Regions from separate parts of the Pseudochrobactrum algeriensis genome, predicted to be linked through region 2. Evidence: riboswitches for the same ligand, from Rfam matches in the RefSeq annotation. Region 2 holds a riboswitch; the other holds the start of a gene.

Region 1 (7,442 bases), 150 kb from region 2:
GGACAGCTTCCTGACAGGCCTGTTGCAGAACCCAGTCTCCCAGCTCGTGGATCAGGCCGGTTTTCTCGGCAACCGGAATAAATTCCGACGGCGGAACAGCACCGCGCACCGGATGTGTCCAGCGCAGCAATGCCTCATAACCGCAAATCTCACGCGTATAGGTATCGGCCTGCGGCTGATAGAAAACTTCCATCTCGCCGTTTTTCAGCGCATCACGAAGATCGGCCTCAAAGGCTTTTTTCTCGACAAGCCGTGTTTGCATATGCGGCTGGAAAATGCAGGCATGGCCGGTACCCAGCGCTTTGGCCTCATAGAGCGCAAGATCGGCATGTTTGAACAGCTCTTCCACATCCGGCTCGGTCGAGGAAATAGCAACACCGATACAGGTGCCGATCTTAATTTCCCTGTCATTGATATTATAGGGCGAGCTGATAACGCGCATCAGATGACGGGCAAATTCAAGGGCTTTTTCCGGAGAGAGACCCGCCGATAAAACCGCAAATTCATCACCGCCCAGGCGGCAAATCAGGTCATCTTTATGGCTGAACTCAACCAAACGGTTGGCAACAGCCTGCAAAAGCACATCCCCGACATCATGCCCCAGCGTGTCATTCACATCCTTGAAACCGTCAAGGTCAAACAACAGGACCACGGCAGGCGACCCGCCTTCTCTCGCATCCTTCATGCGGGCATTGAGATCCTGACGGAACAAAACACGGTTCGGCAAGCCCGTCAGCGCATCATGATGGGCTGAATGCTCAAGCCGGTCATTCTGCGACTGCAATTCACCCGATGTTTCGCGCAGATCTTCTGTCAGACGCTGCATATGCCCGTGTGCACGGTTCAGCATACTGTTCTGCCGCAGCAGCAGGATAATCATGGTGATCCCGCAGAGGATAAGTCCTGCTGCAAGAGCGGTATAAATATAATGGAGATTGCGCACTTCAAGCTGAGCGGCATCAATCACGCTTACATCATATTCAACAGAAGAAGATGCCAGTCCAGTCAGCGGCCCGACCAGCTGGCTCATTTCCGGCAAAAGCTCTTTCGCCCGTTCCGGTGTGAGTTCTGCCAGCTGATGATCGAGCTTATTAAGCGCGGCGCGGAGATTTTGGATAACCAGATAGCGGGATGGATCTTTATTGACGAATTCCTGCAATGTGCCTTGCTGCACAAATTCCAGCCGGCTGATCATAATATCGAGCCGGAGTGAAATCTCGTCAATATCCGCATTTTTCAGGCCGAGAGCATAAGCGGCAAGTTGCTGTTCAAGGCGCAAATATTCTGACACCATCTGGCTGACAGCCCAGGAGTCATTATAACGGGCAACCTTCTGCAGTGCAGTTTGTCGCTCAGCAATGACATAGGCTATGTAGCCTGTTGCCAATACAAAACAGCAAATAACAATACCGAGTATGCGTCTCACACAAGCCTCTATTCGACGATGAGCTTCGCCACCTGCCACGCGGAGCGTGTATAGTAAGTCTGGCTTTGCAATTGCGGATCACTGTCATACGGGTAGATAATGAAAAGCGGCCCTTTCTCGCGGACCGTGATAAAACTTCCGTCACGCTTCATGGCCAGTATGACCTTAAATTTCTTAAAGTCTTCTAACGGAATTTTCGTCACATAATCATTCAGTGCCACAGCTGTAACAGTCGTGCCCTTGGCACCGACCATTTCCATCAGCTTGTCGAGAGACACACCTTCAAAACGGGTCCGGCCGTTATACCACGGGTTAGCGGTCTCTGTGACCTGCATCCCCATTGCCACCAGCATGTCGCGGTCAAATTCTGCGGTATCGCCGTTATTCTTATTTTCAATCGCACCGGATATCACCAATATTGGCTTACCTTCCGGATTTGCGAGTGAACCGGCAACTGCACCGGAAACCATCATACAGGTCAGAATCAGATAGATCACCAAGCGCTTTAAGATCATTATATTTCTCCCTGATAATTTAGAATAATATATTGAAATCTATCAATCAGTACATGGGAAAATATGCGCATCCCAATCTATTTGTTTTAAGGTAAATTCGCCGTTCATTTTTACAGCGTCCTTGCGAATCACATAAGTGTATGCTTATCTGTTAGGCATGACAGAAAATGATATTTTCAAGGCTCTGGCCGATCCGACACGACGCGCTGTTTTTGAAAAACTGGCAACCGGCAGTATGAATGCCAGTGCCTTACGCGAAGGGATGGAAATCAGCCAACCGGCAATGTCCCAGCATCTTGCAGTTCTTCGCAGTGCAGGCCTCATCAGAGAACAGCGGCAGGGACGCTTTGTGAATTACGAAGTCGATCCTGAGGGTCTTGCGCTTATCGCCCAATGGCTTGCAAAATACCGCGCTTACTGGCCTGCACGTATTGATGCCCTCAAAACCCTGCTGAAGGATATGGATCAATGACACAGGAAGAGCATACAGAAAACGCAATCCGCCTTGTCTTTGAATATGATCTGGATGCCAGCCCGCAAAAAGTCTGGCGTGCGATCAGCATTCCTGAACTGCGGGCAAACTGGCTGCCGGATGCAGGTCTGAGTGAGACAGAACCGTCTGCCATTATTCCGCAGCAACAAGCCTCTTACAGAATGCGGGAAACGGAACCACCATATCTTGAAAGTGTCGTCACTTTTCAGATTGCCGCCAATGACAATGGCGGCACCAGCCTCACGATTATCCATGAGCTTGATGATGCGCGCCTGCATCTGAAACCGCAGGCGGCGAACACCAATCTACAATCCGTCATGCGTGCCGCGTAAAACAGCATAATTTTAAATCAGTGAAGAACGGAGCTTGCCGATGCGCGAGATGATGCAACTCGTCCCTATGGTTGTTGAACAATCAGCAAAAGGGGAACGCTCTTTCGACATTTACTCCCGCCTGCTGCGGGAGCGGATCATTTTCCTCAATGGCGAGGTCAATGACACTGTGGCCGCTCTGGTCTGCGCACAATTGCTGTTTCTGGAAGCGGAAAACCCGAAAAAGCCGGTCAGCCTTTATATCAATTCCCCCGGTGGAGCGATCACCAGTGGCTTGGCCATTTACGACACCATGCATTATATTCACGCGCCGGTGCACACATTATGCATGGGAACCGCCCGTTCCATGGGCTCATTTCTGCTGATGGCCGGAGAACCGGGCTTTCGTGCAGCATTACCCAATGCCAGCCTGCATGTGCATCAGCCGCTTGGCGGTTTTCAGGGGCAGGCATCCGATATTTTCATTCAGGCCGAAGAGATGCGCAAAACCAAACATCGCGTTATCGAATTCTACGCCAGACATTGCGGCCGCAGCTATGAAGAGGTTGAGCAAACTCTGGATCGCGACCGCTTCATGGATGCACAGGAAGCACTGGAATGGGGTCTGATTGATAAAATTCTCGACAGCCGGTCACTCTGACCGGCTGCCTTCATAAGAAACCAGAGCATTTCATAGTCAAGCTGGATCAACTTGACGCCCGTGACAATGCGACAGACTAAGGAATCTAGAGCGAACGCTATGATCCAACATAAACGTAAATCGCTCTAGTGCTTGAGCGGTAAAGACAGATGCCCGCGCAGTGTATCTGTCTGATAGTCTGAACGGAACAATCCACGCTTTTGCAGAACCGGCACGACTTGTTCAACAAAGTCCTCAATCGAGGATGGCAATGACGGCGGCATCAGGTTGAAACCATCCGCCCCTTCATTGCGCCACCACAATTCCATCTGGTCAGCAATCACCTCCGGTGTTCCCACAATTGTGCAATGCCCGCCGCCTGCCGCCAAACGCCCGAGCAATTGCCGTAATGTCGGCTGTTCCGTTTCAATAATCCGCAGGATTGTTGCATAGCGCCCTTTCGGCCCCGTGAAGTCCTCCAGCGGCGGCAAAGCTGGCACCGGCGCATCCAGTTCCCAGCCGGAGCAATCCTGCCCGATAAACATACCAAGCTGGCGCAAAGAATCCGCTGTCGGCAGCAGCTCGTCGAGTTCCCGCTGCTTGGCTTTCGCCTCTGCCTGCGTGGAAGCGACATAGGTAACCAGACCCGGCATCACCGGAATGCCCTTCTCCCGCCCCGCCAGTTTTGCGCGGCGCTGAATATCACGGTAATAATCCTGCGCAGCTGGCAGATCATAAGCCACGGCATAAATCGCCTCGGCTTTTTCCGCTGCCAATGCTCTGCCCTGATCCGATGCACCGGCCTGAAACAGAACCGGATGCCCCTGCGGCGGACGCGGAATGGTCAGCGGCCCCTGCGTGGTAAAATGCTCGCCTTTATGATGGATAGCGCGCAAACCATCCTTGCGCGCATAGTCACCGGAACGATCACAAGTGATCGTATCCGCATCCCATGAATCCCATAATTTCTGCACCGCTTCGATAAACTCTGCCGCACGGCCATAGCGCCATTCATGGGGCGGCATGGCATCATAGCCATGATTACGCGCTTCGCTGTCAAACATGGATGTCACCACATTCCAGCCGATGCGCCCCTTCGACAGATGATCCAGTGAAGCCAGCATACGCGCCGCATGAAACGGTGTGGTGAATGTGCTGGAAACCGTGCTGATAAGACCGATTTTCTCCGTGACCTGTGCCAGCGCTGCCAGCAAAGTCAGCGGGTCAAAATAGCTGCGCGGCCCGTCCGCAATATTATCAATCGCATGCCAGTCGGCGAAGAAAATCGCATCAAATTTACCGCGCTCGGCAATCTGCGCCAGATTTGTGTAATAGCTGATATCACTGAGTTGCTCGACGGCCGATTGCGGATGCCGCCATGCAGCACGGTGATGCCCGCAGCCGAAGATAAACAGATTGAGGTGCATTTCCCGCATCAGTTTTTCACCAATCCGCCGTCAACAACCAGATTTTGACCGGTCACAGAACGCGCCCATGGCGAGGCAAAGAATAATGCTGTATCGGCAAATTCCGCAGGCGTGGTGACGCGGCGCAACGGCGTGGCAGAGGCGATATAATCAAACACTGCCTCCGGTGTTGCAGCAGACGCATCGGTTGTACGTAACAAACCGCCGGACAGCATATTGACGGTGATATTCTTCTCGCCCAGATCCTGCGCAAGTGTGCGGGTCAGCGACAACAGAGCGGCTTTAGCCGCCGTGTAATCATGGTACGGCACAACCGGATTTTGAAACAGGTTGGTGCCAATATTGATGATGCGGCCAAAACCAGCCTGCTCCATGCCAGCCAAAGCAGCTTGCGTGGTATTGAGCGCCCCGCGCACAATCCCTTCCATCTGCTGGTTGATCTGCTCCCAGCTGATCACATCCGCATGCGCACGGGCATCACCATTGAAACTAAAAGCCGGCAAAGCATTATTGACGACAGTCGTCACCGGCGCGCCAAAATGCTGTTGAGCTTTGGCAAACAGTGCCTGCACGGCAGCAACATCTGTCACGTCGGCCTGCACAGCCAGTGTCTTTTCCGGTGCCAGAGCAGCCAGTTCCGCTGCCGCATCTGCACTGGTGTGATAATTAATTACAACACGCGCGCCCTCGCGCAAAAAGGCTGTAACGAGATCGCGCCCCAGACCGCGTGCGCCGCCGGTGACAAGAACGAGCTGCTGGTGAAGTGGAAGATTAACTGGATCAGACATATAAATTCCCTCGCCTAAAAGAATACGGACGGCCAAGGGAATAAGGGCTTGCACCGCATAAAATACGGCTGGGCACACAGACATCCCTTCGCCAGTATGAGCTGGATCAGGTTCAACGGGTTTAAAATCTCAGCCCTGCAAAACAGGACACCCCGTGTCATTCACGCAATGCTCTAGCAAGTTTAATCACTGCGGACAAGCCTCCGTGGTTGTTCTGACGGATCAAGCCGGATAAGAAACCCTATGTCTGAAAATAACACTGCCCCTTCATCCGACCGGTTCTGGCTCAGCATCATTGCAACAACGCTCTATGCGGTGCTGCTATACATCCTCATATGGCTGATCCGCGAAGGCAGCGGCATGGCCTTTATCACCGGCCTGATCCTGATGCCGATGGCGATTACCAGCCTGCTGATTATTCAGATTGACCCGCAAGGCACAGGCAGCATCCGCAAACATATGAAAACCGCCATGCTGTGCATGCTCGGCTTTATTCTGATTTCGATGATTATCTTCGGTGAAGCCGGTATCTGCGTGGCCATGGCCGCGCCGTTTCTCTTCGCAGGCACAGCGCTTGGCGTTTATGTTACCATGCGGCTGTTGCGCAATTATCAGGCTAAACGCAGTGTCACATTTGTGATTGCCCTGCCTTTTCTCGCTCTGCCGCTGGAAAATCAGATTGAATATCAGGATCATTTCAGCTCGGTCACAACTGTAATCGAGATCAATGCCCCTGCTGATGTGATCTGGAACAATACGCTGGAAATTCCTGATATCCGCTCCGATGAACTGGGCATGACTTTCAGCCACAGCATTGTCGGCGTGCCGAAACCCGAAGATGCGCGGATTACCGGCTCCGGTGTGGGTGCCGTGCGCCATCTGAAATGGGGCAAAGGTGTTAATTTTGAAGAAGTCATCACCGGCTGGCAGGAAAACCGCTATCTGCGCTGGGATTTCCGTTTCAGCGACACCTCAATCCCGAAAGCTGTTGAAGCGCATATCAGCGTCAATAGTGACTATCTGGGCTTGGACTATGGTGAATATCTGCTGGAGCCGATTGATGAAAACCGCACGCGTCTGACGCTGAAAACCCAATACCGGATTGCAACGCCGATCAACATTTACTGCGACTGGTGGGGGCAGATCTTCCTCAATGATTTCCATTCCATCGTGCTGAATGTCATTAAGGAACGCTCGGAAAGCGCAGTTCAAGCTTGAAAAATGCGGCGGATTATAAATCCGCCGCAGTTTTAAATTTCAGATCATCGCTTCGATCAGGAACGGGCCTGTGCGTTTGCTGGCTGCGGCAAACAAATCAGCAAACTGCTCAGCCGTTGTGGCGCGTGCGCCTTCAACACCAACACCTTTGGCAAGGCTCACCCAGTCAATCGTCGGCTCAACCAGATCAAACATGCGCTGTGCATTGCGTCCCGGTGCACCGGCACCAACATTCTGCAATTCACCATGCAGGATTGCATAACGCTGATTGGCGAAAATGATGGTGATGATGTTCAGGTTTTCGCGCGCATGAGTCCACAGTGCCTGCATTGTATACATACCGCTGCCATCAGCCTGCAAAGCTACGACCTGACGATCCGGACAGGCTACTGCCGCACCGGTTGCCAGCGGCAGGCCGATACCGATCGCACCACCCGTCAGTTGCAGAAAATCATGCGGCGCTGAATTATGCGTCAGCCCGAACATTTCACGACCGGATGTAATGGATTCATCGACGATAATCGCATTTTCCGGCAGGAGTGACGCAACAATCGCGCTGATTTTATCATCATCAAGCGTGCCGGTCGGCATGACCTTCTCACCACGCTGATTGAGCAGTGGCGT
Region 2 (7,442 bases):
ATTGCGAACTTCTTCCGCTTTTGCCTTCCGCAGATCATTCTGCTGGGTGGTGGCGTCAATCTGAGCAATCAGATCGTCTTTTTTCACCAGCTGTCCGGCTTTAACATTGAGGCTCAGCACACGGCCGGAAGCCTGTGCACCCACAGCCACCAGTCGTGCAGGTTTGAGAATGCCGGTGGCAAGGACTGTGGTTTCAATATCACCCTTGCGCACCGTATAAGTCATAATCTGCGGGGTTGCAGTCTTGAAATAATCCGCAGTGAAGTAATAGAGAACAGCAGCTAGTCCTGCGATTGCAAGCAACCAGAAGAGCCATTTTTTAGCAAAACTGCGTTTCTTTTTGGAACTACCGTTCATCTATACCTCATCAGCCTGAAACTTCATTTCAGGGTATTCTTTTTTTGGTTACCAGATGCGGCCCTGTATAGCCGTCCTGAATTTCAGCTTTGTCTGTTATAATGGTGCCGTTCCAGCCGCCACCCAGAGCTTTTTGCAGATTGATATAATCCTGCAACAGGCTGACCCTGAGTTGAATCAGGCTGCCTTCATTTGAATAAAGCGAACGCTCGGATGTCAGAAGATCAAGGAAACTCGTGGAGCCGCTCTCATAGAGCGCACGGGAAAGCTCCGTTGCCCGCCGGTAAGACTGTACAGCTTTTTGTGTCTTGGCATATTGAATACGCCGCTGATTAAGCGACACGCTGGCATTTTCAACTTCTTCCAAAGCGGTCAGAATAGCCTTGCGATAGCTGATAAAGGCCTGATCGCGGCTGGCTTTTGCAACATCGACTGCGGCATTGAGCTGACCGCCTTTAAACAACGGAACGGTCAGGCTCGGACCAAAACCCCAGCTGATTGTGGAGCCTTTTCCAAGATCGCCGATCCGCGCTCCCGCAGTGCTGATATTACCGGTGAGGCTGACACTCGGATAGAGAGCCGCCTGTCTCTGACCGATGACCGCAGTGGAGCGTGCATAATTGCGCTCTGCAACCCGCAAATCAGGACGGTTCAGCAATAAATCGGCGGGGATACCGGCCGTCACGATTGCCGGAACCGCAGGAACAGGCTTCGTTTTTTCAAGCATAGCGGTCAGTGCAGTCGGCGCTTGACCGGTCAATACCGACAGGCGATGCAGGCTCTTCGCATAGGCGGTTTTCAGTTCCGGAATTTGCGCTTCCGTACTGCTTGTCTGTCCTTCTGCATTGGCCAGATCAACTTCGGAAATATCGCCGGCATTAAATCGTGCACGGGTCAGTTCAGCGGTTTTGCGCTGAGATTTTACGGTGCGTTCAGTCAATGCAATGCGTGCCTGCAATCCGCGCAACTCCGCATAATTGCTGGCAATGTCACCGATCATGGTCACCAGAACCGCATGCATATTTTCCTGCTCGGCATCCAGACCATAGCGCGCGGCTTCCACGGAGCGGAGATTGGCGCCGAAGAGATCAAGCTCCCAGCTGGTGTTCAAACCGGCAGTGAGACCGGTGCTTTCACCGCTATCGCCGCTCTTGGAGCGCTTCGCACTGCCTGAACCGTCAAGCACAGGGTATAAAGCGCCGCCGGCCTGCTGATAGGAGGCACGGGCTTCGCGGATTTTGGCTTTTGCCAGCGCAACATCATTATTGCCTTGCACAGCCTGACCGATCAGATTGTCCAGCACCGGATCATTGAAACGTTTCCACCATTGTGCAAGTTGCGCCGGTTTGGCTGGTGCAGATTTTTGTCCGCTCCAGGAAGCGGGCAATAAAGTGGACGGGGTCTGATAGTCGGGGCCGACAGCGACACAGGACGCGAGAGCCGGAAGCGTTATGCTCAACGTTGCCAGACGCAAAAACAGCACAGTCATGAAATGGCAATATCCCTGAAATATAAATAACAGCCGGAGCATTGCCGCACCCGCCCGGTATTCTCACCGGATGCGCGCAACAATGCGATAAAATCAAGACACCGGAGAGATAAAACATACTCCTGACAAACACCGGCTGTCATGCCGTGCTTGCAGTCTTGTCACAGCTTGGCGATGAAAAAAAGCAAGAAAACTGTTTTTTTACCAAGCTTAACGATTTGTAATGATAAATCCGCTGACTGTGCATAACAGGCAAATGAATTGTCAGGATTTTGTCAGGGCAAACCGTTCAGCCTGAAAAAGATTGTGGATCAGCTGTCCGGACTGTGCAAGCGGATGCGGCTGATAATCAGATCGCTGGCTGTCAGAATATCATGAGCGATTGCTGCCTCCGCAGCATCCGCATCGCGATTTTCAATCGCTTCCACGATTTTATAATGGTCATCAATCATTGCCCGTCCGCCATGTTTATAGGCATCGGCAATCAGTGGCCCCATTTGCAGCCATAGCCGGTTGATGATGGAATTGAGCACCGGCATGTCGGCGACTTCCACCAAGGCCGAATGGAAAATATGGTTCATTGCCAGTGCATCGCCCCAGAGCTGCTTTTTCATTGCCTTGTCATTATCTTCGACCAGTTTCCAGAGGCGGGCTATGTCTTTTTTACTGGCCTGCTGTGCCGCCTGTCTGGCGGCAAGTCCTTCAAGGCGCACGCGGATGGAACGGATTTCCTCATATTTTTTCTGATCCAACACCGGCACGCGAATATCCCGCGGTGTTTTCTGAATCAGCGCTTCGTCTTGAATGAGCCGCAGCAATGCATCGCGTACGGGCGTAACACTGGTCCCCAGTGATGCCGCCAATTCACGGATTGTCAGTCTTGTGTCCGGCGCGAATTGTCCGCGCATCAGCGCCTGAGAGAGTTTGCGATAGACGATTTCGCCGAGATTATGGTGTTCAAGTGTCTGAAGTTCTGAAATGCCATTCATGCAAGATATGTCCCCCGCAGTGAGCGAACTGTTCTGTTTTTATGATCTCACCCCATATCCGGCCCTGTTTTGCCGGAAATGTTCCGAATAAAATGACTCATCATAACCATGAATAAAATCACGGCAATGTTATTGATTACGCTGTTTATCAGGCCTGTCGCAACAATAAATTGGGCTCTGCGATATGCTTGACAAACTATTATATAAAAAACATGATGCATCAAATGGGAGGCGGGATTTTATTTCAGATCATCGCTTCAGCGGAGAAATTTCAGAGCAATTTTAAGCCAAAAGCGGAACCGGTTTTAGCTTAGAACTGCGCCGAGCAAAGCGATGAACGGTTTCCGGTTCGGAAAACAAAAACCGTTCTGAAATAAACCAGGTAGGGAACTATGGATAAGCAGCCGAATTCACCTGAAGCGCGTGATATTCAGTATCACCTTCATTCCTATACGAATGCGCGTCGTCATCAGGAAATCGGACCGATGATCCTTGAAAAAGGTGACGGGATCTATGTCGAGGACAATAACGGCAAGCGCTATATTGAAGGTCTGGCCGGTCTGTGGAGCGTGGGCGTAGGCTTCTCGGAACAGCGTCTCGTGGATGCTGCCACCAAACAGATGCAGAAACTGCCTTATTATCACAATTTCGGCCATAAATCCCACGGCCCTGTGATTGATCTGGCGGAGAAGCTGGTGACCATGGCGCCGGTGCCGATGAGCAAGGCGTTTTTCACCAATTCCGGCTCCGAGGCCAATGATACCGCGATTAAAATGCTGTGGTACCGTTCCAATGCACTCGGCCAGCCGCAGCGCAAAAAGATCATCAGCCGCAAGCGCGGTTACCATGGTGTGACCATTGCTGCTGCAAGCCTCACCGGCCTGCCTGCAAACCAGATGTCTTTCGATCTGCCGATTGCCAATATTCTGCACACATCCTGCCCGCACTACTGGCGCGAGGCGCTGCCGGGTGAAACGGAAGAACAATTCACCGACCGCATGGCTGCTGATCTGGAAGCAATGATTCTGGCAGAAGGCCCTGATACCATTGCTGCATTTATCGGTGAGCCGATCATGGGTGCCGGTGGTGTTGTGGTACCGCCGGACAGCTACTGGGGTAAAATTCAGGCTGTTCTGAAAAAATATGACATTCTGCTGATTGCGGATGAAGTGATTTGCGGTTTCGGCCGTACCGGCAATATGTTCGGTTCCGAGACCTTCAAAATGCAGCCGGATATTATGGTCTTTTCCAAGCAGCTTTCATCTTCTTATCTGCCGATCTCGGCACTTGTAGTGAATGAAAAAGTCTTTGCACCACTGGCTGACGAGAGCAATCGTATCGGTACTTTCGGCCATGGTTATACCGGCGGTGCGCATCCGGTTGCCGCAGCTGTTGCCAATGAAAATATCAAGATTATTGAAGAAAATAATCTGGTTGATAATGCCCGTGAAGTCGGCGCGCATATGCAGAAGCGTCTGCGTGAACTGGCAGACCATCCGCTTGTGGGTGAAGTACGCGGCAAGGGCCTGATCGCAGCGGTTGAACTGGTTGCTGACAAGCAGACCAAAGAACCGCTTGAAAAAGCTGGTAATCTTGGCCTGATGGCAAATGCTGCGCTGCTGAACAATGGTGTTATCTGCCGCAATATGCTGGACACTGTCGCATTCTGCCCGCCGCTGATCATCAATGAAAAGCAGGTTGATGAAATGGTCGGCGCTTTTGCCAAGGCACTGGATACAGTGGCTGCTGAAGTGAAGAAGTAATTTCTTCTGAAATTTGGAATGAAACGGCGCATGTGAGCAATCATATGCGCCGTTTTTATTTATACCCTTTCAAACGACTGCAATATGTGCTTAATCTCGCGCATCCACAGGGGGGCTCCGTAGTGCCGGGGCTGAGATGCTAGTGTCAAACTGGCGGACCCTAAAGCTGATCTGGGTAATACTAGCGGAGCGAGGCGGACCATGTTTTCTGGCGCACAAATTTCCCTTAATACTGTCACGGCAATTCCGGCGGGCTATCTCCGGCTGACCTGAAGAATTCACTGCAAGTTTCACCCGTATTCTTGTCACCGGAATTCTGTCATGTCTGTTTATCAAGCTGCCGCTGCAGATTGCTCGCAATCTGCACGCAAATCGTCTGATTATATCGTTACATTTCTGCCCGCCATCTTGTCGGTCAGTGCGATCTTTCTGTTCTGGGAAAGCTATGTCGCGCTGTCAGGCATCGCACCTTCCGTCTTGCCTGCACCAAGCCGGATTCTGCAGCAGATGTTTTTGCATCGTCAGGCTTTGTGGGACAATACGCTGCCGACAATCCGCGCAACGCTGATCGGCTTCAGCTGTTCTGTCATCACCGCCTGTCTGCTCTCTGTGCTGATCGACCGGTATATTCTGTTGCGGCGGGCACTGTTTCCGGTTTTCATTATCAGCCAGACCCTGCCGCTGATCGCCATTGCGCCTTTGATTGTGCTGTGGTTCGGCTTTGGTTTACTGCCGAAAATTCTGCTGGTCTCTCTGGTTACGTTTTTTCCGATGCTGGTGGCACTGGTGCAGGGCTATGCCGCGACGGATAAAGAGATAGAGCATTTGCTGGCCTCAATGGGCGCAGGCAGATGGACGATTTTCCGCTTAGCGCGCATTCCTTCGGCTTTGCCTTACTTCTTCGCCGGCTTACGCATCTCGATTACCTATGCGGTTGTCGGTGCGATATTTGCTGAATATGCGGGCGCGCTGAAAGGGCTGGGCATCTATATTCTCAATGCCAAAAACAACTTCCGGCCTGATCTCGTGCTGGCTGCCGTATTTATCAGTGCTACGCTGACTTTGAGCCTGTTTGGTCTGACATTGCTGATGCAGAAATGGGTCGCCCCGTGGCTGAAAACAGAGCGGGGGGCAGGGCAATGACACGTCTGCAATTGCAATCCGTCGCCAAGTCCTTTGGCTCTCTGGAAGTTCTGCGCAATATTTCCCTTCATGTGGCTGAAGGGGAATTTGTCTCGGTTTTAGGACCGTCCGGTGCCGGAAAATCGACGATTTTCAATCTGCTGACCGGTGCGGAACAGCTCTCGCAAGGGCGCATCATGTTTGACGGGGCACCATTGGCACAGGCACGCGATGCTTTCGCTTTCATGCCACAGCGCGATGCGCTGATGCCGTGGCGACGGATGATAGATAATGCCACGCTGGGGCTGGAAGTGCAGGGCATGAGCCGCAAGGATGCCCGCCAATTAGCTGAGCCATTGTTTGAGGAATTTGGCCTTGCCGGTTTTGAGCAGGCCTATCCGGCGGAGTTGTCAGGCGGTATGCGCCAGCGGGCAGCTTTGCTGCGCACAGTTGTCCAGCAACGCAAAATGCTGCTGCTGGACGAGCCTTTCGGTGCGCTGGATGCTCTGACCCGCGCTTCGATGCAGCACTGGCTGGAGAGTATGTGGCAGAGCCATCGCTGGACGGCATTGCTGATTACCCATGATGTGCGTGAAGCCGTTTATCTCTCCGACCGGATTTATGTGTTGTCGGCACGCCCCAGCAGGGTTGTGCATGAGGTGACTGTCGATCTGCCGCGCCCGAGACGGGACTCTATGCACAAAACCGCATTGGAAAAAGCTGCCGTGCTGGAAGCTGAAATCTTAGATCTCCTCCTGAATTTGTAAGGAAATAATCATGGCAATTCTCAATCGCCGCCGCCTGTTATCCGCACTGGCTCTGTCCGGTGCAATGAGCCTGCTGCCGGTCACATCTTTCGCCAAAGATCCGGCGAAAGTGACTGTCGCCCTCGACTGGACAGTGAACACCAATCATATCGGCATGTTCATTGCCCGCGATCAGGGTTTTTATAAAGAAGCGGGGCTTGATGTAACGATCCTGCCTTATTCCGATACATCAGCGGGTGTGCTGGTCGCCAGTGGTGCGGCGGATTTCGGTATTGTCGGCTCTACCGGCCTGTTTGCGCAGCGCACTGCGGGTGCTGATCTTGTCGGTACCTATGCGGTCGTGCAGCATGAAACCGGCCGTCTGGTCTTTATGGATGACCGGCAGGATATTCAATCTCCGAAAGACCTCGACGGCAAAACCTATGCCGGTTTTGGTTCCAACTGGGAGCGCAGGATGATTGCCAGTATGATCCGCGCTGATGGTGGTAAAGGTGAGTTTGAAATTGTGACACTCGGCACCTCGGCCTATGAGGCGCTGGCCAATGGTGCGGTGGATTTCACGCTGGAAATCGTGACATGGGAAGGCGTGAAAAACGAGCTTGAAGGTGTGAAACAGCGGGCATTCCGCTATTCTGATTATGGGGTTCCGGATCAGCATACGACATTGTTGGTCTCATCAGGCAAATATCTCAGTGAAAATTCGGATGCGGCAAAAGCCTTCCTGAGTGCCACACAGCGCGGCTATGCCTTTGCTGCCGATCATCCGGATGAAGCGGCGGATATTCTCATTCGCGGTAATCAGGATGTGCTGACCGATGACAAGCTGATCCGCGCCTCGCTGAAGGCTCTCAATGACGGGCATTTCCTGCGTGACAGTGATGGTACAATCGGCAAAATGCACCCTGAAACCATGAATGCTATGGGCGAGTTTTTATTTAAAGCACAGATTCTCTAT

The links. A riboswitch is a leader RNA that binds a small molecule or an ion and turns the genes downstream of it on or off. The one in region 2 is predicted to bind thiamine pyrophosphate.
Region 1: another riboswitch for thiamine pyrophosphate. It lies ahead of KHQ09_RS00355 (3-oxoacyl-ACP reductase); the one in region 2 lies ahead of KHQ09_RS01725 (ABC transporter permease).

What each region holds. Positions count from the first base shown of each region.
Region 1 is NZ_CP075360.1:12,176-19,617, forward strand. It holds gene KHQ09_RS00325 (putative bifunctional diguanylate cyclase/phosphodiesterase) at 1-1,426, opposite strand, end outside; gene KHQ09_RS00330 (putative pterin-binding protein) at 1,435-1,941, opposite strand; gene KHQ09_RS00335 (ArsR/SmtB family transcription factor) at 2,099-2,413, shown strand; gene KHQ09_RS00340 (SRPBCC family protein) at 2,410-2,766, shown strand; gene KHQ09_RS00345 (ATP-dependent Clp protease proteolytic subunit) at 2,807-3,406, shown strand; gene KHQ09_RS00350 (LLM class flavin-dependent oxidoreductase) at 3,532-4,821, opposite strand; gene KHQ09_RS00355 (3-oxoacyl-ACP reductase) at 4,821-5,600, opposite strand; TPP riboswitch at 5,667-5,765, opposite strand; gene KHQ09_RS00360 (SRPBCC family protein) at 5,844-6,818, shown strand; gene KHQ09_RS00365 (acetolactate synthase large subunit) at 6,858-7,442, opposite strand, start outside.
Region 2 is NZ_CP075360.1:298,048-305,489, forward strand. It holds gene KHQ09_RS01705 (efflux RND transporter periplasmic adaptor subunit) at 1-357, opposite strand, end outside; gene KHQ09_RS01710 (efflux transporter outer membrane subunit) at 386-1,846, opposite strand; gene KHQ09_RS01715 (GntR family transcriptional regulator) at 2,158-2,835, opposite strand; gene KHQ09_RS01720 (aspartate aminotransferase family protein) at 3,228-4,598, shown strand; TPP riboswitch at 4,697-4,809, shown strand; gene KHQ09_RS01725 (ABC transporter permease) at 4,920-5,741, shown strand; gene KHQ09_RS01730 (ABC transporter ATP-binding protein) at 5,738-6,487, shown strand; gene KHQ09_RS01735 (ABC transporter substrate-binding protein) at 6,498-7,442, shown strand, end outside.